3 regions of the Chitinimonas koreensis genome follow, and region 1 is predicted to be linked to each of the others. Evidence: predicted binding sites of a transcription regulator. Region 1 holds the regulator's gene; each other region holds the start of a gene.

Region 1 (9,925 bases):
CTCGACCTCCTGAACGCGCAGCAGCAGTACTACTCGACCAAGCGCGACCTGGCGCTGGCCCGCTACAACTACCTGCTGAACCAGCTCAAGCTGTCGGCCGCCGTCGGCGAGCTCGGCCAGCCGAACCTGGAGGCGGTCAACGCCCAGCTGGCGCGCTGATCCGGCGCGATCGCCCGCCCATGACAAAGGCCGCCAATTGGCGGCCTTTGTCTTTTCGGAGGAACGGCGATCCGGGGTCGGATCGCCGCGCCGATCACTCCCGTTCGAACAGGTTCGACAGCCCGCCGAGCACCGAGCCCTGCTCGCCGCCCTGGCTGCCGCCCACGCGCGAGGCGCCGACGATGCGGTTGGCCAGCCGCGCCAGCGGCAGCGACTGCAGCCAGACCTTGCCCGGCCCGCGCAGGTTGGCGAAGAACAGCCCCTCGCCGCCGAACAGCGCGCTCTTCACGTTGCCGACGAACTGGATGTCGAAATCGACGTTCGCGGTGAAGGCCACCACGCAGCCGGTGTCGACGCGCAGCGATTCGCCGGGCCGGAGCGTCTTCTCGATCACCGCGCCACCGGCGTGGATGAAGGCCAGTCCGTCGCCTTCGAGCTTCTGCAGGATGAACCCTTCGCCGCCGAAGAAACCGGCGCCGAGCTTCTTCTGGAAGGCGATGCCGAGCGACACGCCCTTGGCTGCGCACAGGAAGGAATCCTTCTGCGCCAGCAGCGTGCCGCCGAGCTCGGACAGGTGCACCGGGATGATCTTGCCCGGGTAGGCCGCGCCGAAGGCGACCTTCTTCTTGCCTGAGCCCTGGTTGACGAACACCGTGGTGAACAGCGATTCGCCGGTCAAGAGGCGCTTGCCGGCGCCCATCAGCTTGCCCATGAAGCCGCTCTGCTGGGCCGAGCCGTCACCGAAGATGGTATCCATCTGGATACCGTCTTCCATGTAGAACATCGTGCCGGCCTCGCCGACGGCGGCCTCGCCCGGGTCGAGCTCGATCTCGACGAACTGCATGTCGTCGCCGAACACCTGATAGTCGATCACATCCATGGTCATTGCAGTTCTCCTTTGTCTACGTGCTTATGCGGCCGCGGTAGCGGCCTGTTCGAGGGGATACGGGGGAATACGGGACGGAGCGCGGCTCAGGCCGGCGCGTCGGTCTCGCCCCAGCGCGCCATCAGCTGGTGCGGCACGCCGAGCTGGTCGAGCACGCGCGCGACCACGAAGTCGACCAGCGCCTCGACCGAGCGGGGGTGGTGGTAGAAGCCCGGATTGGCCGGCAGCACGCAGACGCCGAGCCGCGCCAGCTTCAGCATGTTTTCCAGGTGCAGCGCCGAGAACGGCGTCTCGCGCGGCACGATCACCAGCTTCTTCGCTTCCTTGATGGCGACGTCGGCGGCGCGCTCGATCAGGTTGTCGCTCATGCCGGCGGCGATCGCGGCCAGCGTGCCCATGGTGCAGGGACAGATCACCATCGCGTCGGCCGGGTTGGAGCCCGAGGCGACCGGCGCGAACCATTCCTCGCGGCCGAATACCCTGAGCCGCGTGCCGTCGACGCCGTGGCGCGCCTGCAGCAGCGCCTCGACCTCCTTGGCGCGCGAGGGCCAGGTCTCGCCGATCTCCTGGCGGATCACCACCTGGGCGGCCTGCGAATACAGCAGGTAGACGCGCACCCCGGCCGCCAGCAGGCATTCGAGCAGGCGCAGGCCGTAGGGCATGCCGGAGGCGCCGGTCAGCGCCAGGGTCACGGTCGCGGCCGTCATTCGGTCGAGCCCTCGCGATGGCGCACCAGCACCTGGCGCTCGGCGGCGAAATGGGCGGCCAGCTTCTCGGCCAGCCAGACCGAGCGGTGCTGGCCGCCGGTGCAGCCGATCGCCACCGTGACGTAGCTGCGGTTGTCGTGATCGAAGGCCGGCAGCCAGCGCTGCAGATAGTCGCGGATGTCGGCGTACATGTGCAGCGCGGCCGGCTCGGCCTCGAGGAAGCGCACCACCGGCAGGTCGCGGCCGGTCTGGCCGCGCAGGCTGGGGTCGTAGTAGGGATTGGGCAGGCAGCGCACGTCGAACACGAAGTCGGCGTCGAGCGGCAGGCCGTGCTTGAAGCCGAACGATTCGAAGATCAGCGTCAGCCGCGACTGGTCGAGCGCCAGCCAGTGGCGTACCCAGCCGCGCAGGCCGTTGGCGCTGAGGTCGCTGGTGTCGACGCGGTGAGCCATGCCGGCCACCGTGGCCAGCAGCTCGCGCTCCATGATCATGCACTCGGTGACCGTCAGCTCGGGGTAGAGCACCGACAAGGGATGCTTGCGCCGGGTCTCGGAGAAGCGCTTGAGCAGCGCCTCGTTCTTGGCTTCGAGGAACAGCACGCGGACGTCGAGCTGGCGCGCCTTGAGGTCGGTCACGCAGTCGGGCAGCGCCGGCAGGCTGTGCACGCCGCGGATGTCGACGCTGATGCCGACGCGCTTGTGCGCCTCCGACTGCAACAGCTCGACCGTCTCGGCCAGCAGCGCGGCCGGCAGGTTGTCGATGCAGAAATAGCCGAGGTCCTCGAGCAGCTTGAGCGCGACGCTCTTGCCCGAGCCCGACAGGCCCGAGATCAGCACGATCTGCATGGCGCTGTGCGGCATCGCTATTCCCCCGATTCCATGAAGCGCTGGTGGCGCTCGATGAACTCGCGCGTCGAATCGATGCCGCGCAGCTGCAGGATGTAGTTGCGCACCGCGGCCTCGACCAGCACCGCGAGGTTGCGGCCGGCGGCGACCGGCAGCACCACCTTGCGGATCGCCACGTCGAGCACCGCCTGGGTCGCCGCCTGCATCTGCAGCCGGTCGAGCGGGGTGACCGATTCGGACTGCTTGGTCAGGTGGATGATCAGCTTGAGGTTCTTGCGCGGCCGCACCGCGGTCTCGCCGAAGATGGTGCGGATGTTCAGCACGCCGAGGCCGCGCACCTCGAGGAAGTCGCGCAGGAGCGGCGGGCAGCGGCCTTCGAGCGTATCGGGCGCGATGCGGTAGAGCTCGACCACGTCGTCGGCGACCAGGCCGTGGCCGCGCGAGATCAGCTCCAGCGCCAGCTCGCTCTTGCCCATCGCGCTTTCCCCGGTGATCAGCACGCCGACCTCGAGCACGTCGAGGAATACGCCGTGCAGATTGGTCGACACCGCCAGCGCCTTGGCCAGGTAGAAGCGCAGCACGTCCATCAGGTAGGGCGACTGCTCGGGCGAGGTCAGGAGCGGCACGTGGGCGCGCTCGCAGGCCTCGCGCAGGATCTCGGGCGTGGCCTGGCCGTTGGCCACGATCATGGCGGCCATGTCGGTGCTGAACAGGTGGTCGAGCGACTTGCGCAGCGCGGCCGGCTCGACCTGCTGCAGGTAGGCGATCTCGGCGAGGCCGAGCACCTGGATGCGGTTGGGGTGGACGAAGTTGAGGTGGCCGACCAGCGCATGGGCGGGCTTCTGGGTGTCGGCGTCGTTGGACAGCAGGTTGTTGGCACCGCTCTGGCCGGCGAGCCAGGTCAGCCGCAGCTTCTCGGCGTTGTCGATGAACAGCTGGCGGACGGTGATTTGCGGCATGGCGTCGGTTTCGGGGGCGGTGTGCGCCTGCCGCCCCGGGGTGGAACGGGCGCGGGCAGGAGACAGGGCTGGTAACGGTACGCCGGCGGCCGCGCCAAGGGCGCAGAGCGGGCGGTTCGACTGCATAGCATACTATGCCGTACGCCTTCCACCGCGTGCGGGTGACGCAGCCGGAATGCGCCCCGGGGCGCGCCGCCGCTCAGCCTTGCCAACTGGTCAGCAGGCGGTGCACTTCTTCGGCGGTCGGAGCGCTGGCGAGGCTTTCGCGCAGCTTCTTGTCGCTGAACAGCTGGGCGAGCTCGGACAGGATCTGCAGATGCAGGTCGGTCGCCTGTTCCGGCACCAGCAGGGCGAAGGCGAGGTGGACCGGCTTGCCGTCGGGCGCTTCGAACGGGATCGGCTGCTTGAGCCGCACGAACACGCCGACCGCTTCCTTCAGCCCCTTGATGCGGCCGTGCGGGATGGCGACGCCCTGGCCGATGCCGGTCGAACCGAGCTTCTCGCGCGCGAACAGCGCGTCGAAGATGGCGCTGCGGGCGATGCCATGGCTGTTCTCGAACAGCAGGCCGGCCTGTTCGAACAGGCGCTTCTTGCTGGTCAGGTCGAGGTCGAGAAAGACGTTGGCCGGCGGCAGGATGGAGGCGATCAGGGCCATGGCAGAGAGATGGGTTCGGCGCCGGCGGCGCGGAGAGGCCGCCATTGTACGCCGGCCAGAGGGCGCGACAAGGAGCGCTTGCTCGCCGGCAGTCCCGTTGCGGTGAAATCGATCGGCATGCGGTTCAGACCGCTCCGGCAGGCATGGATTCCCGCCTTCGCGCGCCGGCGGTCACGCAAAAGAAAAGCGGGAACGGTGTCCCTGTACCGTTCCCGCGCCCTCGCGTGCGATTAGGTGTGCTGCAAGTCCGCTCACGCGGCGGGCTGTTCGCTCTCCTGGTACTTCAACGGTTCGGCGTGACGGTCGCCGTAGCGCTTTTCCTTGTGCTTGAGGACCTGTCGATCGAGCTTGTCCGCGACCAGGTCGATGGCGGCATACATGTCGGGCTCGCAGGCCTCGACGTGGATGTCCTTGCCTCGCAGGTGGACGTTGACCTCGACCTTCTGCTGCAGCTTGTCGACCGACAGGGTGACGTTCATGTCGATGACGTGGTCGAAGTGGCGCGTCACGCGTTCCAGCTTGGTTTCCACGTAGTCGCGGATGGCCGGGGTGACGTCGAGATGGTGCCCACTGATGGTCAGGTTCATACAACTCTCCTTGTGCTGAAGGATGCCGCCGGGCCGACGCCCGGACTGCGGGAGTCGGTGGCGGCTATAGGGACTTTCTTTGGTTCACGGGAGGGATTTGCAAGGCTTCACGGTATTTGGCGACGGTACGGCGGGCGACGTTGATGCCCTGCTTGCCGAGCACGTCGGCGATCGTGCTGTCGCTCAACGGCTTCTTGCCGTCTTCGTTCTGGATCAGCTGCTTGATCAGCGCCTTGATGGCGATGGCCGAGCATTCGCCGCCGGAGTCGGTCTCGACGTGGCTGCCGAAGAAATACTTGAACTCGTAGATGCCGCGCGGCGTGAGCATGTACTTCTGGGTGGTCACGCGCGAGATGGTCGATTCATGCAGGTCGAGCTCCTCGGCGATGTCGCGCAGCACCAGCGGGCGCATGGCGACCTCGCCGTGCTCGAAGAAGCGCTGCTGTTTCTCGACGATGGCCTGGGCGACGCGGAGGATGGTTTCGAAGCGCTGCTGGACGTTCTTGATCAGCCACTTGGCCTCCTGCAACTGGCCCGACAGGCCGGCTCCGTTTTCGCGGTGTTGTCGCAGGATGTTGGCGTACAACTGGTTCACCTTGAGCTTGGGCATCGCGGCTTCGTTGAGCTGAACCGTCCAGCCCTGCCGCTGCTTCTTGACCACCACGTCGGCCACGACGTAGCGGGTGTCGGTCGCGCCGAACGCGGCACCGGGGCGAGGGTTGAGACGCTGGATCAGCGTCTGCGCCGCCTTCAGTTCCTCGTCGTCGCATTTGAGCGTCTTCTTGAGCCTACTGTAGTCCTTGTTCGCCAATAAATCGAGGCAGTCGGCGACCACCGTGCAGGCCAGCGCGCAGGCCGCTTCGTCGGCATGGAACTGCTTGAGCTGCAGGGTCAGGCAATCACCCAGGTTGACCGCGCCGACGCCGGCGGGTTCCAGCTGGCGGATCAATTGCCAGGCGACCTGCAATTCCTCGAGCTCGATCTCGAGCTCCTCCCGCAGTGATTCCGGGATCAGCTCGAAGATTTCTTCGAGCGGGGTGGTCAGGTAGCCGTCGTCGTCGAGCGCGTCGATCACCAGGGTGGCGACCGCGTGGTCGCGCTGGCTGATCGGCAGCAGGCCGAGCTGCTCGAGCAGGTGCTCGCGCAGCGTGAACACGCGGGCGACGTTGGCATGCGGGTCGAACTCGTCGTCGTCCTCGCGCTGGCGGCCGCCGCCGGCGGCCTCGCTCCAGTAGTTGTCGCCGAGCGCGTCGTCGAAGTCGAAGTCGGGCTCGCCGGCCGGCGCGTCCTCGGCCGCCGCCGGCGGCGCCTCGGCCGTCGGCGCGGCGTAGTCGGCCGGGCCTTCGGCCGGCGCGCCGTCCTCGCGGACCGCGTGGGTCTCGGGCTCACCCTCGTCCTCGCGCTCGAGCATCGGGTTGTCCTGCAGGAATCGTTCGATCTCCTGGTTCAGATCGAGCGTGGACAGCTGCAGCAGCTTGATCGACTGCTGCAGTTGCGGCGTCAGCGTGAGGGACTGGGAGAGCTTGAGCTGGAGGGATGGTTTCATGCCGGTCTTTGGGTGCGCGGCTCAGAGTTTGAAATGCTCGCCGAGATAGACCCGGCGCACATTGTCGTTATAGACGATCTCCTCGGCAGTCCCCGAGGCGAGCACGCTGCCCTCGTTGATGATGTAGGCGCGATCGCAGATGCCGAGCGTCTCGCGCACGTTGTGGTCGGTGATCAGCACGCCGATCTGGCGCTGCTTGAGGAAGCGGATGATCTTCTGGATGTCCATCACCGCGATCGGATCGACGCCGGCGAACGGCTCGTCGAGCAGGATGAAGCGCGGCTTGGCCGCCAGCGCGCGGGCGATCTCGCAGCGGCGCCGTTCGCCGCCCGACAGCGACAGCGCCGAGCTGTCGCGCAGGTGGGCGATGTTCAGTTCGCGCAGCAGTTCGTCGAGCTGGCGTTCGACCGCATCGGCGTTCGGTTCGTGCAGTTCGAGGATGGCGCGCACGTTCTCGGCCACCGTCATGCGGCGGAAGATCGACGCTTCCTGCGGCAGGTAGCCCAGGCCCAGGCGCGCGCGCTCGTGGATCGGGCGGTGGGTGACGTCGGCGTCGTCGAGGAAGATCTTGCCGCCGTTGAGGGCGACCAGGCCGACGATCATGTAGAAGCTGGTGGTCTTGCCGGCGCCGTTGGGGCCGAGCAGGCCGACCACCTCGCCGGCGTCGACGTGCAGCGAGACGTCGCGGACGACGGTACGGGCCTTGTAGCGCTTTTGCAGGTGCTGGGCGGATAAACGGGCGGTCATGGCTTGGCGGGCGTCTCGGTCTTCTTCTTGGGCTGGATGACGATCTTGACCTGGCCCTGCGGCGCGTCGCCCGTGGCGGCCGGCGCATGCGGGCCGCCTTCGGCGTGGTAGACCTCGGTGTTGGTGTTGTACACGATGGTGCTGCCGGTGAATTCGTCCTCGCCGCGCTTGAGCCAGGCGTTGCCGCTGAGCTTCACGTCGCCGCTCTTGCTGTCGTAGTCGACCCGGTCGCCGTGCGCGTCGAGCCAGGTGTTCTGGCCTTCCATCTTCTGGCGGAACTTGACCGGCCGGCCTTCGGCGCGGACCAGCTGGCTGCCGTCGGAACGGTTCAGCTGGTTGGCGCGGTCGGCGTCCACCACCATCGTGCCCTGGGTGATATGGACGCGACCGGTCAGCACGTGTTCCCCGGTCTTTTCGTTCATGCCGGCCTGGTCGGCCCGGATCACGATTTCCTTGTCGCGATCGGCCAGTTCGGCGTGGCCGCTGCCGGCGAGCAGCAGCAGCGTAGCGGCCAGCCAGGGCCTAGCGTTTGGGCGGCGCATAGCGGATGTTCACTTTCGAGCGCAGGTTGAGTTGGGTGCTGTTGTTGTCGTAGTCGAAACCGACGGCGTTGGCCTGGTAGCCGGGCGAATCGAGCTGGGTCGGCGCGTCGGAGGCGGCCTGGCCGCGCGCGGTGTCGAGCGAAAGGCGGCTGGTGTGCAGCACCAGCGGGCCGGTCTGGCCCGCCGCCTCGCGATGCATCACCACGTCGCGCTCGAACCAGATCTTGTCGCCGTCGTCGGTCACCCGCGCGGTGCTGGCGTCGACCGTCAGCGTCGGTTCGCTCGGCAGCGTGCGCACCAGCCGGGCCTGCGAGAACTCGAGGCGCTCGTCGGCCGGGAAGTGGCGCATCTCGCGCGCAGTCAGCGTGTAGAGCGGCTTGCCGTCGTTGCCGAAGCCGGTGGCGGCGAAGCGCGAGATGATCAGGTCGGGGTCGCGGTTGGCCGCCACCGGCGAGAAGTAGGGCAGCTCGGTCGCCCGGTCGAGCAGCAGCGCCAGCCCGGCCAGGAGGCCGAGCAACAGCAGGGGGAAGGCGCGCGCGGCGCGGTCGGGCAACAGGCTCATCGCAGGTAAGGCGCCAATTGGGCCTCGAGGGTTCCCTGCGCCTGCATGACGACTTCGCAGGCTTCGCGCACCGCGCCGTGGCCGCCGCGGGCGCCGGTCACGTAATGCGCGTGCTGGCGTACCAGCGTCGGCGAATCGGGCACCGCCACCGCGAAGGCGACGCGGCGCATCACCGGCAGGTCGACCACGTCGTCGCCCATGTAGCCGCAGTCCTCGGGCTTGAAGCCGGTCTCGGCCAGCAGGGCCTGGAACGAGGCGAGCTTGTCGTGCGCGCCCTGCACCAGGTGGTCGATGCCGAGGTTGCGGGCGCGGTGCTCGACCAGCCGCGAAGTACGGCCGGTGAGGATGGCGAGCTGCACGCCCGAGGCGCGCAGCATCTTGAGGCCGTGGCCGTCGAGCGAGTTGAAGGCCTTCAGTTCTTCGCCGGCGTCGGTGTAGTAGAGACCGCCGTCGGTCATGACGCCGTCGACGTCGAAGATCATCAGGCGTACCGGTTGTGCGCGTTCAAGCACCTTGCATCCTTTGCATCGTGTGCGGTCGCCCGTGGGCGCCGCGGGTATCGAGGTTCAGACCACGCCGGCCTGCAGCAGGTCGTGCATGCGGATCGCACCGGCCAGCCGGCCCTGGTCGAGCACCAGCAGCACGTAGACCTTGAGCGCTTCCATCTGCTGCACGGCCTCGACCGCCAGGCGGTCGGCGTCGATGGTCTTGGGATTGCGGGTCATCACGGCGCCGATGGCGGCGGTCTTGAGGTCGACGTCGCGGTCCATCGCGCGGCGCAGGTCGCCGTCGGTGAACACGCCGGTCAGCTGGCCGGCGGCGTCGACCACCGCGGTCAGGCCCAGGCCCTTGCGGGTGATCTCGAACAGCGCGTCCTTCACGCTGGCCGACTCGGCCACCACCGGCAGCGCATCGCCGTGATGCATCACGTCGCGCACGTGGACCAGCAGCTTGCGGCCCAGGCTGCCGCCCGGGTGCGACAGCGCGAAGTCGTCGCGGCCGAAGCCGCGCGACTCGAGCAGGCAGACCGCCAGCGCGTCGCCCAGCGCCAGCGCGGCGGTGGTGCTGGCGGTCGGCGCCAGGTTCAGCGGGCAGGCTTCCTTGGCGACGCGGGCGTCGAGGTGCACGTCGGCGGCACGGCCCAGCGTCGACTGCGGATTGCCGGTCATGGCGACGATCTTGGTGCCCTTGCGCTTGATGGCGGGCAGCAGCGACACCAGTTCGTCGCTCTCGCCCGAGTTCGACAGCGCGAGCACCACGTCGTCGGCGGTGATCATGCCGAGGTCGCCGTGGGCGGCTTCGGCCGGGTGCATGAAGAACGACGGGGTGCCGGTGGAGGCCAGCGTGGCGGCGAGCTTGCGGCCGATATGGCCGGACTTGCCGATGCCGGCCACCACCACGCGGCCGCGGCAGGCCAGCATCAGCGCGTGGGCGGCGGCGAAGGTGGCGTCGAGCCGGTCGGCCACTGCGCGGATCGCGTCGGCCTCGATGGTCAGCACCTCGCGGGCCAGTGCCAGCAGGCCGTCTTCGGTTTGCGTGCGGATGGATTTCATGAAGGGATGAGGGCGGGATTCACAAGCGCGAAGTATAAGGGATGCGCCGATCCCTCGTCCCGCCGGGCAAGCCCGACGCGGCTCCGTATAATCCAGCCATCGTCCCCCGTCCGCGCGCCATGCACCACGCCCTCGAAACCGTCCTGATCCTGCTCGCGGCCGCCGTCGCGGTGGTCA
Region 2 (9,925 bases), 1.7 Mb from region 1:
GGTGTAGGTCGACGGATCGGTCGGCACCACCGGCGGCGTACTGCGCACCTCGAGCGGCGACGAAGTGAAGGTCGCGGCGTTCTGGGTCAGGCCCTGCAGGTTGATCTTGAAGTCGGCGCCGCCGGCCGCGCCGGTGATGGCGATCGGCGAGCCGCCGCTCAAGAGGCCGGCCTCGTTGAAGGTGACCGGCGAGGGCGTCGGGGTGATGGTGAACGGCGCGCCGTCGATGGTGACCGACGGGGTCCAGGTATTGGCGGCCGCCTTGGTCAGCGTCACGTCGAGCGAGTGGCTGTCGCCGTTGGCGTCGCGGTAGCTGCCGCTGAAGGTGTGCACCGCGCCGACCGCGTCGCCGTTGGGCAGGTTGGAATTGGCCACCATCACGCTCATGTTCTGCGCGGCGGTGTCGTTGACGTTGATCGCGCCGGGCACGGTGCCGCCGGTGATCTCGGTGGCGCCGGAAAAGTTGATGTTGAAATTGAGCGGGGTGTTGCCGTAGGCCGGCGTCGGCGAGGCCAGCGCATAGCTGACGGCGGCCGGCGAGCCCGACTGGATCTGGCCCAGCGCATTGAAGACCAGCGGATTGGCGGAATTGGTGAAGGTGCCGCTGTTGTCGAGGTCGGTGGCGATGTTCCAGCCGCCGCCGGCGAGCTTGGTCAGCTGCACGTCGAGATCGTGGAACTGGCCGGTCGAGTCGGTCACGCGGGTCTGGTAGTTGACCTGGGTGCCGGCCGCCGCGGCGTTGTCCAGCTGCAGGCCGTTGATCGAGACGGTGCTGGTGCCGCGCCCGACCACGTTGCTGCGCGCGTCGAAGTTCATCGCCAGCGTGAGGCCGGCATTGGCCGCGCCCGAGGCGCCGGTGGCCTGGGCGCCGATGTTGGCGGTACGGATCTGGATCGCCTGCGGCGTGGTGCCGGTGATCAATTGGCCGTCGGCGTTCGCCAGGTAGCCGGCCAGCTTGTTGGTGCCGTTGGTGATGTAGCCCTGGCGGTCGAGCTGGAACTGGCCGTTGCGCGAGTAGCTGAAGCCGCCGGCGGTATCGATCAGGCGGAAGAAGCCGTTGCCCTGGATGGCGACGTCGAGCGCATTGTTGGTGGTGCTCAGGTTGCCCTGCGAGAACTGCTGCGCCACCGAGGCGGTACGGCCGCCGATGCCGGTCTGGGTGCTGGTGCCGCCCAGCGTGTTGGCGAAGATATCGGCGAATTCGGCGCGCGAGCCCTTGTAGCCGACGGTGTTGGCATTGGCGACGTTGTTGCCGACCACGTCGAGGAACTTGGAGGCGGCGTTGACGCCGCTCAATCCTTGCTGGAAGCCCATGGTGTTTCTCCTGCTGACTTTTCTGTGCGCGCCTGCCGGCGCCCCGCTTGCCGAATGTTGCCCGCTGCCCCGCTGCGGGGCCGGCGTCTACCTGGAATGACTTACTTGATCTGGGTGACGTCGGAGAACGCCACCGAACGGCCGTCGACCAGCTTGACGTTGACCCCGCCGTTGGCGATCGCGACGCTGTCGACGTCGACGAAGGTGAAGCTCGAGATCTGCTTGGTGCCGCCGTCGGGCAGGTTCATCGAGGCGTCGAGGTAATACTTGCCGGCCGGCATGGCGTTGCCGGCGCTGTTCTTGCCGTCCCACTCGACCGCCTGCCGGCCGGCCTTCTGCTGGCCCAGCGCGATCTCGTCGATCTTCTGCCCGCTGTCGTTGTAGATCGACACGGTGATCAGGCCGCCGCCCTCGGGCACCTCGATCTCGGACTGCACCGCGCCCGAGCCGCTGTAGCGCATGGTGTCGCCCGACACCAGCACCTGCTTGCCGATCAGCCCGGCCGCCTGGAAGGACTGGCCGGCGTTGAAGGTCGACATCATGCTGGTGATGCTGGCGTTGAGGTTGTCGATGCCGGTGACCATGTTGATCTGCGCCATCTGGCTGGTGCTCTGGGCGCTGTCCATCGGGTTCATCGGGTCCTGGTTCTGCAGCTGCGTCATCAGGAGCTTGAGGAAACGGTCCTGCGTTTCCTCGGCATCGCTCTTGTTGTCGCGCGCCTTGTTCAGGTTCTCGAACACGTTGCTGGTGTTGCTGGTGCCGTTGATGGTGCTCATGGCGGTCTACCCGGTTCAGGCCTGGCCGAGCTGCAGGGTGCGCTGCAGCAGGACCTTGGCGGTGTTCATCATGTCGGCGTTGGTCTGGTAGGAGCGCGAGGCCGAGATCATGTTGGTCATCTCTTCCACCACGTTCACATTGGGCATCGCGATGTAGCCGTTGCCGTCGGCCAGCGGATTCTTCGGGTCGTAGACCATGCGCGCCGGGCTCGGGTCTTCCGACACCGTCGCCACCTGCACGCCGACCGCCTGCGGCTGCGAGGCCGTCAGCGGGGTGGCGGCGAACACCACCTGCTTGGCGCGGTAGGGCTGGCCGCTGGAGCTGGTCGCGCTCTCGGCGTTGGCGAGGTTGCTGGCGGTGGCGTTGAGCCGGACCGACTGGGCGGTCATGGCCGAGCCGGCGATGTCGAAGACGCGGAACAGGGACATGGCGGCGTTCCTTATTGCGACTGCAGCGCGGTGCGCATGCCACTGATGCGCTGCTGCAGGAAGGTGAGGCTGGCCTGGTAGCGCACCGCGTTGTCGGTGAAGTTGCGCATCTCGGTGTTCATGTCGACGGTGTTGCCGTCGATCGAGGGCTGGACGTCGTTGCGGTACATCAGGTCGACCTCCAGCGTGCTGTGCGGCTTGCCGGCCAGGTGGCGGCCGTCGGTGCGGGCCAGGCCCATTTCGTTCGAGGCGCCGCGCTGGGCCGCCATCGCGTTGCTCAGCGTCTGGCCGAAGTCGAAGTCGCGCGCCTTGTAGCCCGGCGTATCGGCGTTGGCGATATTGCTGGCGATCACTTCCTGGCGGGTGCCCCTCAGCTTCAGGGCGGCTTCGTTGAAGGCGAAGTAATTGTTCAGGCTGGACAACATGGCAATCTCGCGCACCGTCGGTTCATTTCTGTCGGAGCGATCAAAGCACGCTGCGTGCCAGCTGCCCGATCCCCGTCGATTCAAGCACTTGGCGGCTCAGGGCAAGCGGCAGGCGGGGCCGGCGGCAAGCTTTGCCGGCCGGCGGCGGCAATAAAAAGGCCGACCCGCGGGTCGGCCCTTGCCGGCATGCGGCCCAGCCCTACTTCTTGCCGCCGATCTGCGCGGCGGCGGCCTGCAGCGCATCCTTCGGCTTGGCCGTGCCCTCGGTCACCTGCGGCAGCGCACTGGCCATCGCGGCCCAGAACTTGCCCATCTCGGGATTGGACGGCATCGGCTTGCCCAGGTGGATGTTGTCCATCGAGTTGCGGATATTTTCGTCGTTGTACAGCTGCCAGAACAGCGTGATGTCGGCCGGCACGCCGAGCGGCACGTCGGCGTTCATCGCCTTGAGGCCCTCGACCTTGAGGAGGCCCTGCTCGAGGAAGGCCAGCGCCTCCTTCCGGTTGCGGCTCTTGGCGTTGATCATCGCGCCGAGCACGCCGACGAAGGGCCGCGACGGCTTGCCGCGGACGGTCGGCAACGGTGCCACGCCGAAGTCGATCTTGGCGTTCTTCAGCCCTTCCCAGGCCCACGGCCCGCTGATCATCATCGCCAGCTTGCCGGCGTGCATCTGCTCTTCCATCTGGCCGTAGTTGGCGCCCTTGGGCATCACGCCGCGCTCGATCAGCATGGCCAGCGTCTCCAGCCCGGCCACCGCGCCGGCCTTGGCCACGCCGGTGTCGGTCGGATCGTAGTTGCCGCGGCCGTCGCGGAAGAACGGGTAGCCGCCGTTGGCCGCCAGGAGCGGCCAGGTGAAGTAGGTATTGTTGTAGTCCCACAGGATGGCGTGGGCGCCGCGCTTCTGCAACTGGGCGTCGAGCGCCGGCAGCTCCTCGAAGCTGCGTGGCGGCGTCTTGACCAGGGCCTTGTTGTAGATCAGCCCGACCGCCTCGACCGACAGCGGGTAGCCCCACACCTGGCCGTTCACGGTGAAGGCGTCCCAGGCCACCGAGACGATGTTGCGGCGCGCTTCCTCGGTCGGCGTGATCGGCGCGATCAGGCCGAGCTTGATCCACTCGCCGATGCGGTCGTGCGGCCAGATCCAGACGTCGGGCCCGTTGCCGGCCAGCGCGGCCTGCTGGAACTTGTTCGGCGCGTCGTCGGGATGCTCGACCTTGACGGCGATGCCGGTGCGGCGGGCATAGTCGTCGCCGACCTTCTGGATGCCCTGCCAGCCTTTGTCGCCGTTGATCCAGACGGTGATCGTCTTGCCGGCGGCAAACACCGGTGCGCCGAGCAGCAGGCCGGCGGCGAGGGTCATGAGGGTGGCGGAAAGCAGCCGCCGGCGCGGCTCGAGGGGCAGGGTTGCGCTGGCGGCGGGCAAAGCAGTGCCCTCCGCGTCCTGCATGCGGATCTTCATCGGTCTTCACTCCGTTGTCGGGGAATCGGCGCTCTGCGGCGCCTCGGTGCCGGGATTGGCACCTGCACGCCGCGCGGGCCGTGGCCCGCGCGGTCGTGGTCGGGGCGACCTGGCCTAGCGCGCGTTCACGAGCGCCTTGCAGGTATCGAGCATGCGGTTGGAGAAACCCCACTCGTTGTCGTACCACGCCATCACCTTGACCAGGCGCTTGTTGCTGACCTTGGTCTGGGTGGCGTCGAAGTTCGACGAGGCCGGGTTGTGATTGAAGTCGACCGACACCAGCGGCTTGGTGTTGTAGGTCAGCACGCCGCCGCGCGACTGGGCCGCGGCCGCCTTCACGATCTCGTTCACCTCGGCCACGCTGGTGTCGCGGCCGGCGGTGAACACCAGGTCGACCAGCGAGACGTTGATGGTCGGCACGCGCACCGCCAGGCCGTCGAGCTTGCCGGCCAGTTCGGGGATCACCAGGCCGATCGCGGCGGCGGCGCCGGTCTTGGTCGGGATCATCGACATGGTGGCCGAGCGCGCGCGGCGCAGGTCGCTATGGTAGAGGTCGGTCAGCACCTGGTCGTTGGTATAGCTGTGCACCGTGGTCATCAGGCCCATCTCGACGCCGAGCGCGGCGTGCAGCGGGGCGACCAGCGGGGCCAGGCAGTTGGTGGTGCAGCTGGCGTTGGAGATCACGGTGTGCTCGGCCTTGAGGCTGCCCTCGTTGACGCCGAACACCACGGTGGCATCGACGTCGTCGCCGCCGGGCGCCGAGATGATCACCTTCCTGGCGCCGGCCGCCAGGTGGGCCGAGGCCTTGGCCTTGCTGGTAAAGAGGCCGGTGCACTCGAACACCACGTCGACGCCGAGGTCGGCCCACGGCAGCTGGGCCGGGTCGCGCACGCTGAGGTAGCGGATGCGGTCGCCGTTGACCAGCAGGTGCTCGCCTTCGTAGCCGACGTCGGCGCGGAACTTGCCGTGCACGGTGTCGTACTCGGTCAGGTGGGCGTTCACCTCGATCTCGCCGAGGTTGTTGATGGCGACGATCTCGAACTCGTCGCGCCGGTTGTTCTCGTAGAGGCCGCGCAACACGTTGCGGCCGATGCGGCCGTAGCCGTTGATGGCGATGCGGATGGTCATGGCTTGCTCCTAATGGTGCCTGGATTGAGTTGCGGCGCCGTATGGGCGCTCTGCTTGTATTCGTCTTGGCCTCTGCGGGCCGCTTCACTCCGAAATCCTGCGAACCCGGCCGGCGCCGCGGCGCCGGCCGGCTTCAGGGCATTTCCCGGCCCATGGCCGCTTCCAGCAGTTCGAACCACTGCTGCCGGTCGAGTTCGATGCGCCGGGCCTCGACCAGTTGGCGGATGCGCTCGGCCTTGCCGCTGCCGAGCACCGGGTGGATGCGCGCCGGATGGCGCAGCAGCCAGGCGATGGCCAGCTGTTCGCGCGTCGCGCCGAGCTCTTCGCCCAGCCGCGCCAGCACCCGGCCCAGCGGCGTATCGACCGGCTCGGCCGCCAGCCGGCCGCCGCCGAGCGGCGACCAGGCCTGCGGCATGGCGCGCAGACGCTGGCACTGGTCGAGCGTACCGTCGAACAGCGATGTAGTGTGCAAGAGCGAGACTTCAATCTGGTTGGCCGCCAGCGGCGACTCCAGGCGGCTCTGCAGCAGGTCGAGCTGGTGCGGCAGGAAGTTGGACACGCCGAAGGCCGCCACCTTGCCGCTGCGCTGCAGCGCACCGAACGCCTCGGCGATCTCGTCGGCGTCCATCAGCGGATCGGGCCGGTGGATCAGCAACAGGTCGAGCCGTTCGGCGCCGGTAGCGGCCAGCGAATGCTCGACCGAGGCCACGATGTGGGCGCGGCCGGTGTTGTAGTGCTTGACCCGGTGGGCCGGCCGCGCCGCCGACACCAGCGCGATGCCGCACTTGGAGATCAGCTTGAGGCGCGGCCTGAGCGCCGGCCGGGCCGCCAGCGCGGCGCCGAACATCGCCTCGCACTGGTAGCCGGTGTAGATGTCGGCCAGGTCGAAGGTGTCGATGCCGAGCTCGAGGCAGGCCTCGATCAGGTCGGCCACGCCGGCCGGGCTCAGGCCCCAGTCGCCGATGCGCCACATGCCCATGATCAGGCGCGAGAAATTCAGGTCCATGTTCCGTTTTCCATCGTGATTCGAATCGGTGCGCGCCGCGGCTGTGGGTTACGTCACCGTAGGAGCGGCTTCAGCCGCGAATGGCGATCCGTGATGCGCCGGCCATTCGCGGCTGAAGCCGCTCCTACAGGCGCATCCGTTTCGGCCGGCCGCGCTTCCCGGCTAGGGCTGGGCGGATTCGAGCAGCACCGTGCCGGCCGCCTCCAGCTCGACCACGCCGCCGGCCACCTTGGCGGTCACGCCGCTGTAAGCGTCGCGCACCGTCTCGCCGTCGCGGAACGCGCCGCCGACCGGCAGGCTGACCGCGCCGCGGGCGAACGGCGCCGCCACCACGCGGTCGGCGCCGGCCACGCGCGAGAACACGTAGGGCGCGTCGCCGAGCTTCTGGTGCTTGCCGCGCGCCAGCGCGACGTGGCGGGCACGGAACTGGCCGAGCTTCTGCCAGTGCGCCAGCACGCGCGCGTCGAGGCTGGCCCAGTTCATGTCCGAGCGGGTCGACTGCTGCGGATCGCCGGCGCTGGCCGGGCCGTCGGGCCGCGCGCTCTCGTCGCCGTAGTAGATCTGCACCCCGCCCGGCGCCAGCAGCAGCGCGCTGCCGGCCTCGATCAGGCGGTCGCGCCGGTACAGCCGGGTATCGTGCGAGGAGATGTAGGACAGCACGTCGAACGAGGCGCCGCCGCTGCGGCCGGCGGCCAGGTTGCGGGCGTAGCCGGCGTACATGTCGTCGAGCGCGGCCGCGTCGTCGAGCTTGCGGTCCTGCAGGTCGAAGTTGAGCAGGCTGTCGAAGCCGTTGTCGAAATAGGCATCGCGCTCGACCCCGTGCGGGAACACCTCGCCGACCATCCAGAACGGCGCGTCGTCGATCTTCTTGGCCGGGTTGGCCGCCTTCCAGTCGGCCAGCGCGGCGTTGCCGCCGGCCTTGAGCGCGGCCCAGGAGGCCAGTTCGACGTGCTTGGCGGTATCGCAGCGGAAGCCGTCGATACCGTAGTCGCGCACCCAGTCGGTCAGCCACTTGACCAGGTAGTCGCGCACCGTGGCGTTGGGCAGCTCGGTCGCGCGGGTATCCGTCTTCTTCTTGAGGAAGGCCGGCAGGCCGACCGCCTTGGTCGAACTGGTCTTGAAATCGGGCAGGAAGGCCAGCTGCATGGTCAGGTCGTCGCTGCCGCCGGCGGTGTAGCCGTTGAGGCCGGCGCGCACCCAGTCGCCGCCCCACCACTCGGCCCACTTGTCGCGCTCGGCGTTGTAGTCGATCCAGCCGTGGTAGTCCTTCAGCGTGTACTGCTCGTGCGCACCTTTCCACAGCACCGGGATGTTCAGCTGGTGGGCGGTCTCGACGTCGAGGTAGCCCGGGTGGTTCATCACGATGTCGAACAGCACGCGCACGCCCTGGGCGTGGGCGGTGTCGACGAATTCACGCAGCTCGTCCGGCGTGCCCATATTGCGGTCGAGCACGGTGTAGTCGAGCGCGAAATAGCCGTGGTAGGCGTAGTGCTTGAACTCGGCCTTGCCGCCCTGCACCCAGCCGTGGATCTGCTCGTAGGGCGCGGTGATCCAGATCGCGTTGACGCCGAGCTGCTTGAAGTAGCCTTCCTTGAGCTTGGCGGTCAGGCCGGCCAGGTCGCCGCCGTGGAAGGTGCCGATCTCCTGCGCGCCGTCCTTCTGCCGGCCGTAGCTGCCGTCGTTGGCCGGATTGCCGTTGAGGAAGCGGTCGGTGATCGCGAAGTAGACGATCGGATTGGCGGCGAAGTCGTTCCTGGGCGCGGCGGTCGCGACCTGGGCAGCGGCCGCCGGTGCGTCGGGTGAGGCCGATTGCGGCGTGCCGGCGCAGGCGGCCAGCAGCAGGACGGACAGGCAGGAAGCAGCGAGCAGGGTCGGTTTCATGGGCATCTCGAGGCGATAAAAAGGGTGGGCCGAGCCCACCCCGGAGCGGCGGCCGGACTACTTCGCGGCAGCCAGCGCTTCTTCCTTGCTCTTGTAGATGTTGGCGTCGCCCGACACCACCCAGGCTTCCTTGATCTCCTTGGTGTCGAAGGCCTGGTCCTTGCCCTTCTGATCCTTGGTATCGCCCTTGTGGATGATGTAGTTCACCGTCGCCGTACTACCGAAATCCTTGATCGCCAGCCGCCAGTAGACGCCGAAGTCGTCCTGGCCGTCGGGCTTGAGCGGCGAGAACCAACTCACGCCGTCGAGCGGCTGGTCGCTGGCGCCCGGCGCGCGCTTCCAGGCGTGCAGGCCCCACTTGTCGTACTTGCCGTCGGGGCGGTGGTAATGCAGGTCGACGAAGCCCTCGGGCGGCGCGGCGAAGGCCGGCACGGCGGCCAGCAGCACGGCGGCCAGCAGGGTCTTGAGGAAGGAACGCTTGCTCGTCATGGTCATCACTCCGTTGTTGGTTTAAGCATCCGTTTTCGAACTTCGGCCGGATGGCGCCGTGACCCGCCCCGTAGGAGCGGCTTCAGCCGCGAATGGCCAGGGTGGATCGGAAGCATTCGCGGCTGAAGCCGCTCCTACGGTGCTTCCGGCCAGCCGCGCCGGGTCAGCCTTTCACGCCGCCGGCGGTCAGGCCCGAGATCATCCATTTCTGCGCCAGGAGGAACACCACGGTGATCGGCAGGCCCGACAGGATGGCCGCCGCGGCGAAGTCGCCCCACAGGTATTTCTGCTCGTAGAGGAACATCTTGGAGCCGACCGCCAGCGTCAGCTGGTTCTGCTCCTTGAGCAGCACCGAGGCGATCGGGTACTCGATGATTCCCTGGATGAAGGCCAGCAGGAACACCACCATCAGGATCGGCACCGCCATCGGCAGCAGCACGTGGCGGAAGGCCTGGAACGGCGTCGCGCCGTCGACCTTGGCGGCCTCCTCGATCTCGACCGGGATCGTGTCGAAGTAGCCCTTGATGGTCCAGATATGCAGCGCGATGCCGCCGGTGTAGGCCAGGATCAGGCCGCCGTGGGTGTCGATGCCGAGCCAGGGCACGTAGTTGCCGATCTGGTCGAAGATCGCGTAGATCGCCACCAGCGCCAGCACGGTCGGGAACATCTGCATCAGCAGCAGGCTGTTGATCAGCTGCGCCTTGAACACGAAGCGCATGCGGGCGAAGGCGTAGGCGCAGGTGGTCGACAGCACCAGGCCGATGAAGCCCGAGATGGCGGCGATCTTGATCGAGTTCCACAGCCACAGGAGCACCGGGAATTCCGGCGTGACCAGCTGGCCGTCTGGCCCCTGGTAGGACATGCCGAGTGCCAGCTTCCAGTGCTCCAGGCTGATCTGCGACGGGATCAGGTCGCCGGTGGCGAAGTTGCCGGGCCGAAGGCTGATCAGCAGGATCATCAGAAAGGGGAACATGATCAGCGAGATGAAGCTGATCAGTCCGAGATGGGCGGCGATCAC
Region 3 (9,925 bases), 220 kb from region 1:
ACCGTCTCGGCGGTGCGCAGCGAAGCCTCGACGTCGTCGATCGCCAGCACGAACACCTCGGCCTGGCCGGCGCCGGCGGCGCGCAGCAGGTCCAGCCGCGAGGCGTCGCCGTAATGGATGCGGTTGCCGAAGCGGCGGACGAAGTCGACCTGCTCGAAGTTCGCTTCCAGCACCGTGGCCGGAATGCGCCGCATGCGCAGCACCCGGGCGACGATCTGGCCGAAGCGGCCGAAGCCGGCGATCAGCACGCGATGGCCGTCCGGTTCGATCCGGTCGAATTCGCGCGCCGCGCGGCCCTCGAGCCGCGGCACCAGCCAGCGCTGGTGAGCGCCGACCAGCAGCGGCGTCAACGCCATCGATACCGTCACCGTCATCGCCAGCAGCTCGGCCGTCGGCGTGTCGAGCAGCTGCAGGGTCACCGCCAGCGCCAGCAGCACGAAGGCGAACTCGCCGCCCTGGCTCAGGTAGGCGCCGAAGCGGCGCGAAGCCGGATCGCCGAGCCCGGCCAGCCGGCCGATCGCATACAGCACCACGGCCTTGACCGCCATCAGCCCGAGCGCCAGGCCCAGCACCAGCAGCGGCCGGTGCAGCAGCAGGCCGAGGTTGGCCGCCATGCCGACCGCGACGAAGAACAGGCCGAGCAGCACGCCCTTGAACGGCTCGATATTGGCCTCGAGCTCGTGGCGGTATTCCGAATCGGCCAGCAGCACGCCGGCCAGGAAGGCGCCGAGCGACAGGCTCAGGCCGGCCGCCTCCATCGCCCAGGCGGTCGCCATCACGATCAGCAGCGTCGCCATCACGAACAGCTCGTGGCTGTCGGCGCGCGCCACCCGGCGCAGCAGCGCGCGCAGCACGAAGCGGCCGCCGAGCACCACCGCCGCCACCGCGCCGATCGACACCCAGGCCGGCGGCCGGCTGGCCGCCGCCGCGTCGGGCGACAGCAGCGGCAGCACGGCCAATAGCGGGATCACCGCCAGATCCTGGAACAGCAGCACCGCGAAGCCGTCACGGCCGTGGCGGCTGGTCAGCTCCTTCTTCTCGGCCAGCATCTGCAGCACGAAGGCGGTCGACGACAGCGACAGCGCCACCCCGGCCACGCCGGCGGCCACCGGAGGCAGGCCGAGCGCCCAGCCGGCCAGCGCCAGCACCGCGGTGGTCAGCAGCACCTGGGCGCCGCCGAGGCCGAACACCGCGCGCCGCAGCACCCACAGCCGCGACGGCTGCAGTTCCAGGCCGATGATGAACAGCAGCAGCACCACGCCGAACTCGGTGACGTGCAGGATGGCCTCGGGGTTGTCGACCAGGCCCAGCGCGCCGGGGCCGATGGCGACGCCGGCGGCGAGGAAGCCGAGCACCGAGGCGAGGCCGAAACGCTTGAGCAGCGGCACCGCCACCACGGCGGAGGCGAGCAGGACGACGGATTGCGAAAGCAGGGACACGGCACGGCTCCGGGGGTGAAGCCGCGATGATGGCAAGCCGGGGAGCGGCGCGCCAGCCGGGCGGCAGCGCCGGTCCGCGCCGGCGTCGGCCATATTGCAGTGCACCATGACGACTCCCGCCCCAGCCGGACTGCACCAATCTGGCCCGGCCGGCGCCCCGCCGAATCGGCGCCCGAAGCCCGCCAAGGCGCATCCACAAGCCATCGCGCGATGCCGGCGCGGCTTGGCATGGCTCCTGCTGTAGCGCGGGTCGGCCCATGCCGGCCGCACAGACGGGAGGTCTTCGATGTCCGCAACGCCAGGTGCTACCGCGTCATTCCATTCCCCTCCGCGACATGCGCAGCGGCTGCTCCGCGCGCTGTCCACCCTGATCGCCGCGCCCGCCACGCTGGCCGCGGCCGGCCCGCAGGTGGTCGAAGCGAGCCGGATCAGCGCCGGCGATACCGCCTGGATGATCAGCGCGACCGCGCTGGTGCTGCTGATGACCATCCCCGGCCTCGCCTGCTTCTACGCCGGCATGGTGCGCAAGAAGAACGTGCTGGCCACCATGACGCAGAGCTTCGCGGTCTGCGCGCTGGTCTCGCTGCTGTGGGTGGCGATCGGCTACAGCCTGGCCTTCATGCCGGGCACGCCTTGGCTGGGCAGCCTCGAGCGGCTGATGATGGAGGGGCTGGTCTACCTCAAGGAGGCGGGCAAGGTGTCGGTCCACCACGGCGCGACCACCATTCCGGAATCGGTGTTCGCCATGTTCCAGCTCACCTTCGCCGTCATCACCCCGGCGCTGATCGCCGGCGCCTTCGCCGAGCGCATGAAGTTCTCGGCCATGCTGTGCTTCATGGCGCTGTGGTCGCTGCTGGTCTACGCGCCGGTGGCGCACTGGGTGTGGGAGCCGGGCGGCTGGCTGGCCTCGATGGGCGCGCTCGACTTCGCCGGCGGCACGGTGGTCCACATCAACGCCGGCGCGGCCGGGCTGATGGCGGCCTGGATGCTGGGCCGGCGCGAGGGCTACGGCCAGGAGTCGTTCGCGCCGCACAACCTGGCGCTGACGCTGATCGGCGCCTCGCTGCTGTGGGTCGGCTGGTTCGGCTTCAACGCCGGCTCCGCCCTGGCGGCCGACGGCCGCGCCGGCCTGGCGCTGCTGGTCACCCACGTCGGCGCCGCCTGCGCCGCGCTGAGCTGGATGCTGGCCGAGTGGCTGGTGCGCGGCCGGCCGTCGATGCTGGGCCTGTGCTCGGGCGCGGTGGCCGGCCTGGTCGCCATCACGCCGGCCTCGGGCTTCGTCGACGTCAAGGGCGCGATGGCCATCGGCGCGGCGGCCGGCATCGCCTGCTACTGGGGCGCGACCGGGCTCAAGCGGCTGCTGGGCGCCGACGATTCGCTCGACGTCTGGGGCGTGCACGGCGTCGGCGGCCTGGTCGGCGCGCTCTTGACCGGCCTGCTGGCGCGCCGCTCGATCGGCGGCGCCGACGGCGACCTGGCGACTCAGGCGATCGCCGCCTTCGCGGTGCTGGGCTACAGCCTGGCGGCCAGCGCGGTGATCCTCAAGCTGGTCGACTGGGTGGTCGGCCTGCGCGTGCCGGCCGAGCACGAGCTCGACGGCCTCGACCTCGCCCAGCACGGCGAGCGGCTCGAGTGAGGAGGGACGCAGCATGACGACGCACAACGAATTGCTGGCGCTGGCCGCCCACCTGCACGTGATGATCCGGCGCAAGATCGGCCGCATCACCGATCCGGAATGGATGGTCAGCAACGCCGAGTACGCGCGCGAGGTGATCCGGCTGGCGCGCACCGAGCCGGCCGCCGAGCTGGCCGAGGCGGTGAACCGCTTCGAACAGGCGCTGTTCGCCGAGCCGCGCCAGACGGTGCGCAAGCCGCTGGTCGAGCAGATCCGCGACAACCTGGCGCAGCCGACCGCGGAGGCGGCGCGGCGTTACGTCGGCGGCCTGCGGTAGCCTCGAGGAATGATCCGGCCGCCGGGCACGGCTAGCTGCGGTTCAGGCACCCGGGAAACCCGGGTGCGCTCCGACCGTGAAAGCTGAAACAGCGGCTACCCCTGTTTCAACCCTTCCCCTCCCGTCCCTGCCGCCGCGGGGAAGCCTCGCAGTCGCTCGTCAGTGATTCGAAGCGCTGCAGCACGCCTTTCGTAGGTCGGGCTTCATGCCCGACAGCGGCCTCGATCGAAGGCGCCGTCGGGCTGAAGCCCGACCTACAGAACCGACGTCGGCCAGCCTGCCCGGCAGGGGCACCTGCTCCGGCTGCCGCTCAATACGCCCTGACCCGATCCACCATCCCCGCCACAGGCCGTCCGGCGACGAACGCGCGCAGCGCGGCCGCGACCTGCTGCGCCGACGGCGCCGGCAGCGTCATCGCCGCCACGTGCGGCGTGATGTGGAGGTGGGGCTGGCGCCAGGCGCGGTGCCCGGCCGGCAGCGGCTCGGTTTCGAACACGTCGAGCTGGGCGCCGCCGAGCCGGCCGCCGTCGAGCCCGTCGAGCAGCGCCTCGAGATCGAGCTGCTCGCCGCGGCCGGCATTGATCACCAGCGCGCCGGCCGGCAGCAGGCCGAGCCGGCGCGCGTCGATCAGGCCGCGCGTCTCGGCGGTATTGGGCAGGATCATCGCCAGCGCGTCGGTCTCGGCCAGCAGGCCATCGAGCGCTTCGCTGCCGTGCAGGCAGCGCACGCCGTCGATCTCGCGCGGGCTGCGGCTCCAGCCGGCGACCGGGTAGCCGAGCAGCGCCAGCGTGCGCGCCACCTGGCCGCCGATCGCGCCGAGCCCGAGCACCGTCACCCGCAATTCGGACGCATCGCGCTGCGGCAGCGGCTGCCACAGGCCGGCCTGCTGCTGGCGCGCGTAGTCGTCGAAACGGCGCTGGAAGCGCAACAAGCCGTGCAGCACGTATTCGGCCATCTGCCGCGCCATGCCGGCATCGGTCAGGCGGATCAGCGCCACGCCGGGCGCGAGGTCGGGCCGCCCGAGCAGGCGGTCGACGCCGGCGCCGAGCGCGAATACCGCGCGCAGCCGGGGAAAGCGCGCGAACAGGCCTTCCGGCGGCCGCCAGCAGGCGACGAACTCCACCTGGCCGTCGTCGACGGCGTCGGCCTCGCCGGCGACCGCGATATCGGGCAGCGCGGCGCGGAACAGCGCGAGCCAGCGCTCGGCCTGGTCGGGAACGTGGACGTACAGCATGGGCGGGCGCTCGCTCTGGACAAGGGGCCGCCAGTGTAGTGATTGCGCCGCGACCGGGCCATGGACAGTCGCGCGGCGCCGGCCCGGCCGCCGTTCCGCAGGCGACTCGAAATCCCCTGCGGCAAGGCGCGTTTCGCGCCCCTTTCCGGCCTCCGCGCCACCGCTTCATCGCCGCGTCACATTGGCCCTTTAGCGTGCTGCGTCTTCCCGCTCCGCAGCCCTTACAAAAGACCCAAAGGACGCCGCCATGTCGCACTTCACCAAGCAGGACGAGCTCGTCAGCAACGATTCGCTCAATCCCAGCCTGTCCCAACTGATCGACGCCAGCGTGTCGCGCCGCCAGGTGCTGGCCGGCGGCGCCGCGCTGTCGGCCAGCGGCCTGTTCGCCGGCCTGCTGTCGTCGCCGGCCGCGGCCGCAACCGTGCCGGCCGCGCCGAAGGCGACCGCGCTGGGCTTCCAGTCGGTGCCGTTCTCGACCGCCGACAAGGTGGTGGTGCCCGAGGGCTACCTGGCCGAGGTGCTGTACGCCTGGGGCGACCCGATCGGCGCCAAGGGCAAGCAACCGGCCTTCGCCAAGGACGCCAGCAACAGCGCCGAGGAACAGGCGCTGCAGGCCGGCATGCACCACGACGGCATGCGCTTCTTCCCGCTGCCGCTCGGCTCGTCGGCCAGCAAGCACGGCCTCCTGGCGATCAACCACGAATACGTCGATCCGGGCCTGTTGACCACCGACGGCAACAAGACCATGACCGAGGAGAAGTACCGCAAGGCGCTGGCCGCGGTCGGCGTCTCGGTGGTCGAGGTGGCCAAGCAGAAGGACGGCAGCTGGCAGGTGGTGCGGCCGTCGAAGTACGCCCGCCGCATCACCGCCGCCACCCCGATCGCGCTGAGCGGCCCGGCCGCCGGCCACGACCTGCTCAAGACCGAGGCCGACCCGACCGGCCGCGAGGTGCTCGGCACGCTGCAGAACTGCTCGAACGGCTGGACGCCGTGGGGCACCTACCTGACCTGCGAAGAGAACTTCGACACGCTGTTCTGCGACTTCTCGCAGAAGAGCGACCACGACTTCAACAAGACCCGCTACGGCGTGGCCGACGAAGAGAAGCTGTACAAGTGGAACGAGATCGATGCGCGCTGGGACCGCCAGCTGAGCCGCAACGAGATCAACCGCTTCGGCTGGGTGGTCGAGATCGACCCGTACGAGCCGAACGCCAAGCCGGTCAAGCGCACCGCGCTGGGCCGGGTCAAGCACGAGGGCGCCACGCCGTCGGTGGCCAAGGACGGCCGCGTGGTGATCTACATGGGCGACGACCAGCGCTTCGAATACATCTACAAGTTCGTCAGCAGCAAGCCGTGGAACCCGACCAACCGCCGCGCCAACCGCGACCTGCTCGACCACGGCACGCTCTACGTCGCCCGCTTCAACGACGACGGCAGCGGCGAATGGCGCGAACTGACCCACGGCAAGAACGGCCTGACCGCCGAAGCCGGCTTCGCCAACCAGGCCGAGCTGCTGATCAAGACCCGGCTGGCGGCCGACCTGGTCGGCGCGACCAAGATGGACCGGCCCGAGTGGATCACGGTCAACCCGGCCAATGCCGGCGAGCTCTACTGCACGCTGACCAACAACAGCCAGCGCGGCGCCGAGGGCAAGCCCGGCCCGGACGCCGCCAACCCGCGCAAGAACAACCTGTTCGGCCACATCATCCGCTGGAACGAGGCGGGCGACGATCCGGCCGCGCTGGCGTTCAAGTGGGACATCTTCGCGCTGGCCGGCCGGCCCGACGCGGCGGCCGAGGAGCACAAGCCGGGCAAGTACGCCGGCGACGCCTTCGGCAGCGCCGACGGCCTCTACTACGCGCCGACCGGCGTGCTGTGGATCCAGACCGACATCAGCACCAGCACGGTGAACCAGAAGGAATACGCCGGCATGGGCAACAACATGATGCTGGCCAGCATCCCGGCCACCGGCGAGATCCGCCGCTTCCTGACCGGGCCGAGCGGCTGCGAGATCACCGGCATCAGCTTCACGCCCGATCAGAAGACCATGTTCATCAACATCCAGCACCCGGGCGAGCCGAGCAACGAGGTGAACGACCCGGCCAAGCCGACCGCCGTCTCGTCCTGGCCCGACGCCGACCCGGCCGGCCGGCCGCGCTCGGCGACGGTGGTGATCCGCAAGCAGGATGGCGGGGTGATCGGGGTCTGATCCTCGTCTCTGGCGCTGCGGCATGGGGAAAGGCCGGTTCTGCGGAACCGGCTTTTTCTTTGGGGCGCCGTGAAACGTGAATACCGTGAAACGTGAAAAGTGAAACGTGGACCCCATCCCCCTCCCAGCCTCCCCTTGAAGGGGAGGGGCAGAACCACGCCGACTCCGCCGGCGGTGATCGTTCGACGTCCCCATGACGATTCAGGCAGTCGCCATCCGCTCCCTCCCCTTCAAGGGAGGGCTGGGGTGGGGATGGGGTCCACGTTTCACCTTTCACCTTTCACGCTCCCCTCCGGCCGCCCCACCGGAACCCACGGCGCAAAACCAAGGTCCAGCCAGGAACAGGGGACGTTTCGCCCCAAGCCCCGGAGAACCCGCCCATGTCCGCATTGCGCTACCTGTACGAACACAACTCGGCCGAGGACGCATTGACCGCGCTGGCCGTCGCCGCCGCCGTCTTCGCCGCGCTCTGGCTGCTGCGCCGGCTGCTGCAGGGCCGGCTGCGCACCTTGGCCAGACGCACCGCCACCAAGCTCGACGACGTCGCGGCGGACGTGGTCGACGGCACCCATCGCCTCACCCTGCTGCTGGCCGCCATCTATGCCGGCGCCAACCAGCTCGAGCTCGGCAGCCTCGAGACGCGACTCGACCAGTTGATGCTGATCGCCCTCACCATCCAGGGCGGCGTCTGGCTCAGCCAGGCCGCGCTGTCGTGGCTGCGCTACCGTGCCCAGGGCGAGGACGCCAGCGCGACCGTCGCCACCCATATGGCGCTGGCCGGCTTCGTGCTGCGGCTGGTGATCTGGGTGGTGGTGGTGCTGTCCATCCTGTCCAACCTCGGCTTCGACATCACCGCGCTGGTCACCTCGCTCGGCATCGGCGGCGTGGCGGTGGCGCTGGCGGTGCAGAACATCCTGGGCGACCTGTTCGCCTCGATGTCGATCGCGCTCGACAAGCCCTTCATGGCCGGCGACGCCATCGTGGTCGACACCTTCTCCGGCACGGTCAAGCATGTCGGCCTCAAGACCACCCGCATCCAGGCCGATTCGGGCGAGGAAGTGGTGTTCTCCAACGCCGACCTGCTCAAGAGCCGCATCCGCAACTACAAGCGCATGGACGAGCGGCGCGCGGTGTTCACCTTCACGCTGGCCCATTCCACCCCGACCGAGCAGCTGCGCCGCATCCCGGAGCTGATGCGCGAGATCGTCGAGGCGCAGGAGGAGGCGCGCTTCGACCGCACCCACCTGAAGGCGCTGACGCCGGGCGGGCTCGATTTCGAGGTGGTGTACTTCATGCTGAAACCGAACTTCGCGCTGTTCGTGAAGGCCCAGCACCAGATCAACCTGGCCATGCTCGAACGCTTCCGCGGCGAAGACATCACGCTGGCCACGCCGACCCCGGCGGTGCAGATGGTCGGCGCGGCCGCCGGCCCTGCCGCCGCCAAGCCACCGGCCCGCGCCGACGAACGGCCGACGCGCGCGCGCAGCGGCGCCGCCGAGGCCGCGACCGCCGGCGGCGAGCCGGCACAGCCGAGCCACTGGTCGGAAAATGCGCCGCCGCCGGAGCGGCTCGGACGAAGCGGTCCACAATGAAAGCCTGCTCAATGGAGGAATCGCCATGGTCGCCCCGATCGGCAGCAACCCCAGCGCGCTGACCAGCCAGCGCGGACTCAACGACACCCGCGAATCGCAGAACCGCCTGCTCGGCCAGATCGCCAGCGGCAAGCGCATCGACAAGGCCGCCGCCGACGCCGCCGGCAGCGCGATCGTCGAGCGCTTCGCGGCGCAGATCGCCGGCGCCGACCGCGCCGCGCGCAACCTCAGCGACGGCATCTCGCTGGCGCAGACCGCCGAGGGCGCGGTCAGCACGGTGCAGGACAACACTTCGCGCATCCGCGAGCTGACGGTGCAGGCCGGCAACGGCACGCTCAACGCCGGCGACCGCCAGGCGATCCAGCAGGAGATCGACGCGCTGAGCCAGTCGAACGACGACACCTTGCGCAACGCCAACTTCAACGGCCAGCCGCTGTTCCAGGGCGGCAGCCTGAGCTTCCAGGCCGGCGCCGACGCCGGCGACCAGGTCTCCGTCTCGCTCGGCAACCTCGCCTCGGCCGGCATCGGCCGCGTCGACGTCAGCAGCGCCGCCAGCGCGACCGCGGCGCTCGGCCAGCTCGACGACCAGCTCGGCACGCTGTCCGACACGCGCGCCACGCTCGGCGCCGTGAACAGCCGTTTCGAATCGGCCATCGGCCAGTTGCAGTCGCGCAGCGAGAACCTGTCGGCCGCGCGCAGCCGCATCAACGACACCGACTACGCGGCGGCCAGCACCGATCTCGCCGCGCAGAACATCCGCGCCCAGGCCGATGTCGCCGTGCAGGCCCAGGCCAACGCCAATTCGCGCCAGGTGCTGTCGCTATTGCGTGCCTGAAGCCTCCAGGCCCCGCCCGAATGCAAAGGCGCCCGTTACGGGCGCCTTTTGTATTTGCTCGTCCGCTCGCCTATGGTGAGGCGCATCCGCACTCACCCGCGACGAGGTTCCGCCATGCCCCGCCTCCTCTACCTCGGCCTGCTGGCCGCTGCGCTGCTGCCGCTCGGCGGCTGCGCCGGCTTCGCTTCGCCGGCCGGCAGCCAGGCGCTCGAACCCGGCAAGCCCTACTGGTTCAACTACACCGCCGAGCGCCGCGGCGCGCTGCTGCTGCCGGCCGGCAGCGCGATCAAGACCTGCTCCGAGCCCTCGCCCGATACCTCGATGAACGTGGTCAGCCAGCTCGACCTGTCGGCCGGCCTGAAGAACGGCGCCGACGTCGGCGTGCAGCAGCAGACCAATCTCGAAGTGGTGCAGCTGGCGCGCCGCTCGCAGACCATCCAGTTCCTGCGCGAATCGCTGTTCCGGCTGTGCGAGCTGTCGCTCAACAACGCGCTCACGCCGCAGCAGGTGACCGACCAGTACGCCGAGGTGGTGAAGATCGCCTCGCAGCTGGCGCAATCGGAGGCCGACTCGGCGCGTGCCTCGGCCGACAACGCGACCGCCCGCAAGCTCGAGGCGCAGCGCCATTTGCAGGGCACGGTCGACAACACCGGCGGTGCGATCG

The links. Region 1 encodes sigma-54, which starts transcription at its own class of promoters, with help from an activator protein. Its sites were predicted from a motif close to CTGGCACGCTTCATGCTT; they were not measured.
Region 2: a site for sigma-54 is predicted at 2,988-3,005, ahead of flgB (flagellar basal body rod protein FlgB). Genes of this name have one in related genera too.
Region 3: a site for sigma-54 is predicted at 1,663-1,680, ahead of H9L41_RS03170 (ammonium transporter). Genes of this name have one in related genera too.

The regions. Positions count from the first base shown of each region.
Region 1 is NZ_CP060704.1:521,069-530,993, forward strand. It holds gene H9L41_RS02070 (TolC family outer membrane protein) at 1-159, shown strand, start outside; gene H9L41_RS02075 (TIGR00266 family protein) at 254-1,045, opposite strand; gene H9L41_RS02080 (flavin prenyltransferase UbiX) at 1,132-1,752, opposite strand; gene rapZ (RNase adapter RapZ) at 1,749-2,597, opposite strand; gene hprK (HPr(Ser) kinase/phosphatase) at 2,615-3,556, opposite strand; gene ptsN (PTS IIA-like nitrogen regulatory protein PtsN) at 3,756-4,211, opposite strand; gene hpf (ribosome hibernation-promoting factor, HPF/YfiA family) at 4,463-4,798, opposite strand; gene H9L41_RS02105 (RNA polymerase factor sigma-54) at 4,863-6,344, opposite strand; gene lptB (LPS export ABC transporter ATP-binding protein) at 6,366-7,091, opposite strand; gene lptA (lipopolysaccharide transport periplasmic protein LptA) at 7,088-7,633, opposite strand; gene lptC (LPS export ABC transporter periplasmic protein LptC) at 7,614-8,195, opposite strand; gene H9L41_RS02125 (KdsC family phosphatase) at 8,192-8,677, opposite strand; gene H9L41_RS02130 (KpsF/GutQ family sugar-phosphate isomerase) at 8,762-9,748, opposite strand; gene H9L41_RS25440 (cation:proton antiporter) at 9,790-9,925, shown strand, end outside.
Region 2 is NZ_CP060704.1:2,212,679-2,222,603, reverse strand. It holds gene H9L41_RS09660 (flagellar hook protein FlgE) at 1-1,314, opposite strand, end outside; gene H9L41_RS09655 (flagellar hook assembly protein FlgD) at 1,416-2,090, opposite strand; gene flgC (flagellar basal body rod protein FlgC) at 2,106-2,519, opposite strand; gene flgB (flagellar basal body rod protein FlgB) at 2,531-2,944, opposite strand; gene malE (maltose/maltodextrin ABC transporter substrate-binding protein MalE) at 3,144-4,304, opposite strand; gene gap (type I glyceraldehyde-3-phosphate dehydrogenase) at 4,518-5,531, opposite strand; gene H9L41_RS09630 (aldo/keto reductase) at 5,665-6,537, opposite strand; gene H9L41_RS09625 (alpha-amylase family glycosyl hydrolase) at 6,700-8,418, opposite strand; gene H9L41_RS09620 (pullulanase-associated domain-containing protein) at 8,476-8,907, opposite strand; gene malG (maltose ABC transporter permease MalG) at 9,071-9,925, opposite strand, start outside.
Region 3 is NZ_CP060704.1:737,435-747,359, reverse strand. It holds gene H9L41_RS03175 (monovalent cation:proton antiporter-2 (CPA2) family protein) at 1-1,439, opposite strand, end outside; gene H9L41_RS03170 (ammonium transporter) at 1,726-3,075, shown strand; gene H9L41_RS03165 (hypothetical protein) at 3,089-3,391, shown strand; gene H9L41_RS03160 (2-hydroxyacid dehydrogenase) at 3,702-4,625, opposite strand; gene H9L41_RS03155 (PhoX family protein) at 4,873-6,834, shown strand; gene H9L41_RS03150 (mechanosensitive ion channel family protein) at 7,215-8,426, shown strand; gene H9L41_RS03145 (flagellin) at 8,452-9,261, shown strand; gene H9L41_RS03140 (hypothetical protein) at 9,376-9,925, shown strand, end outside.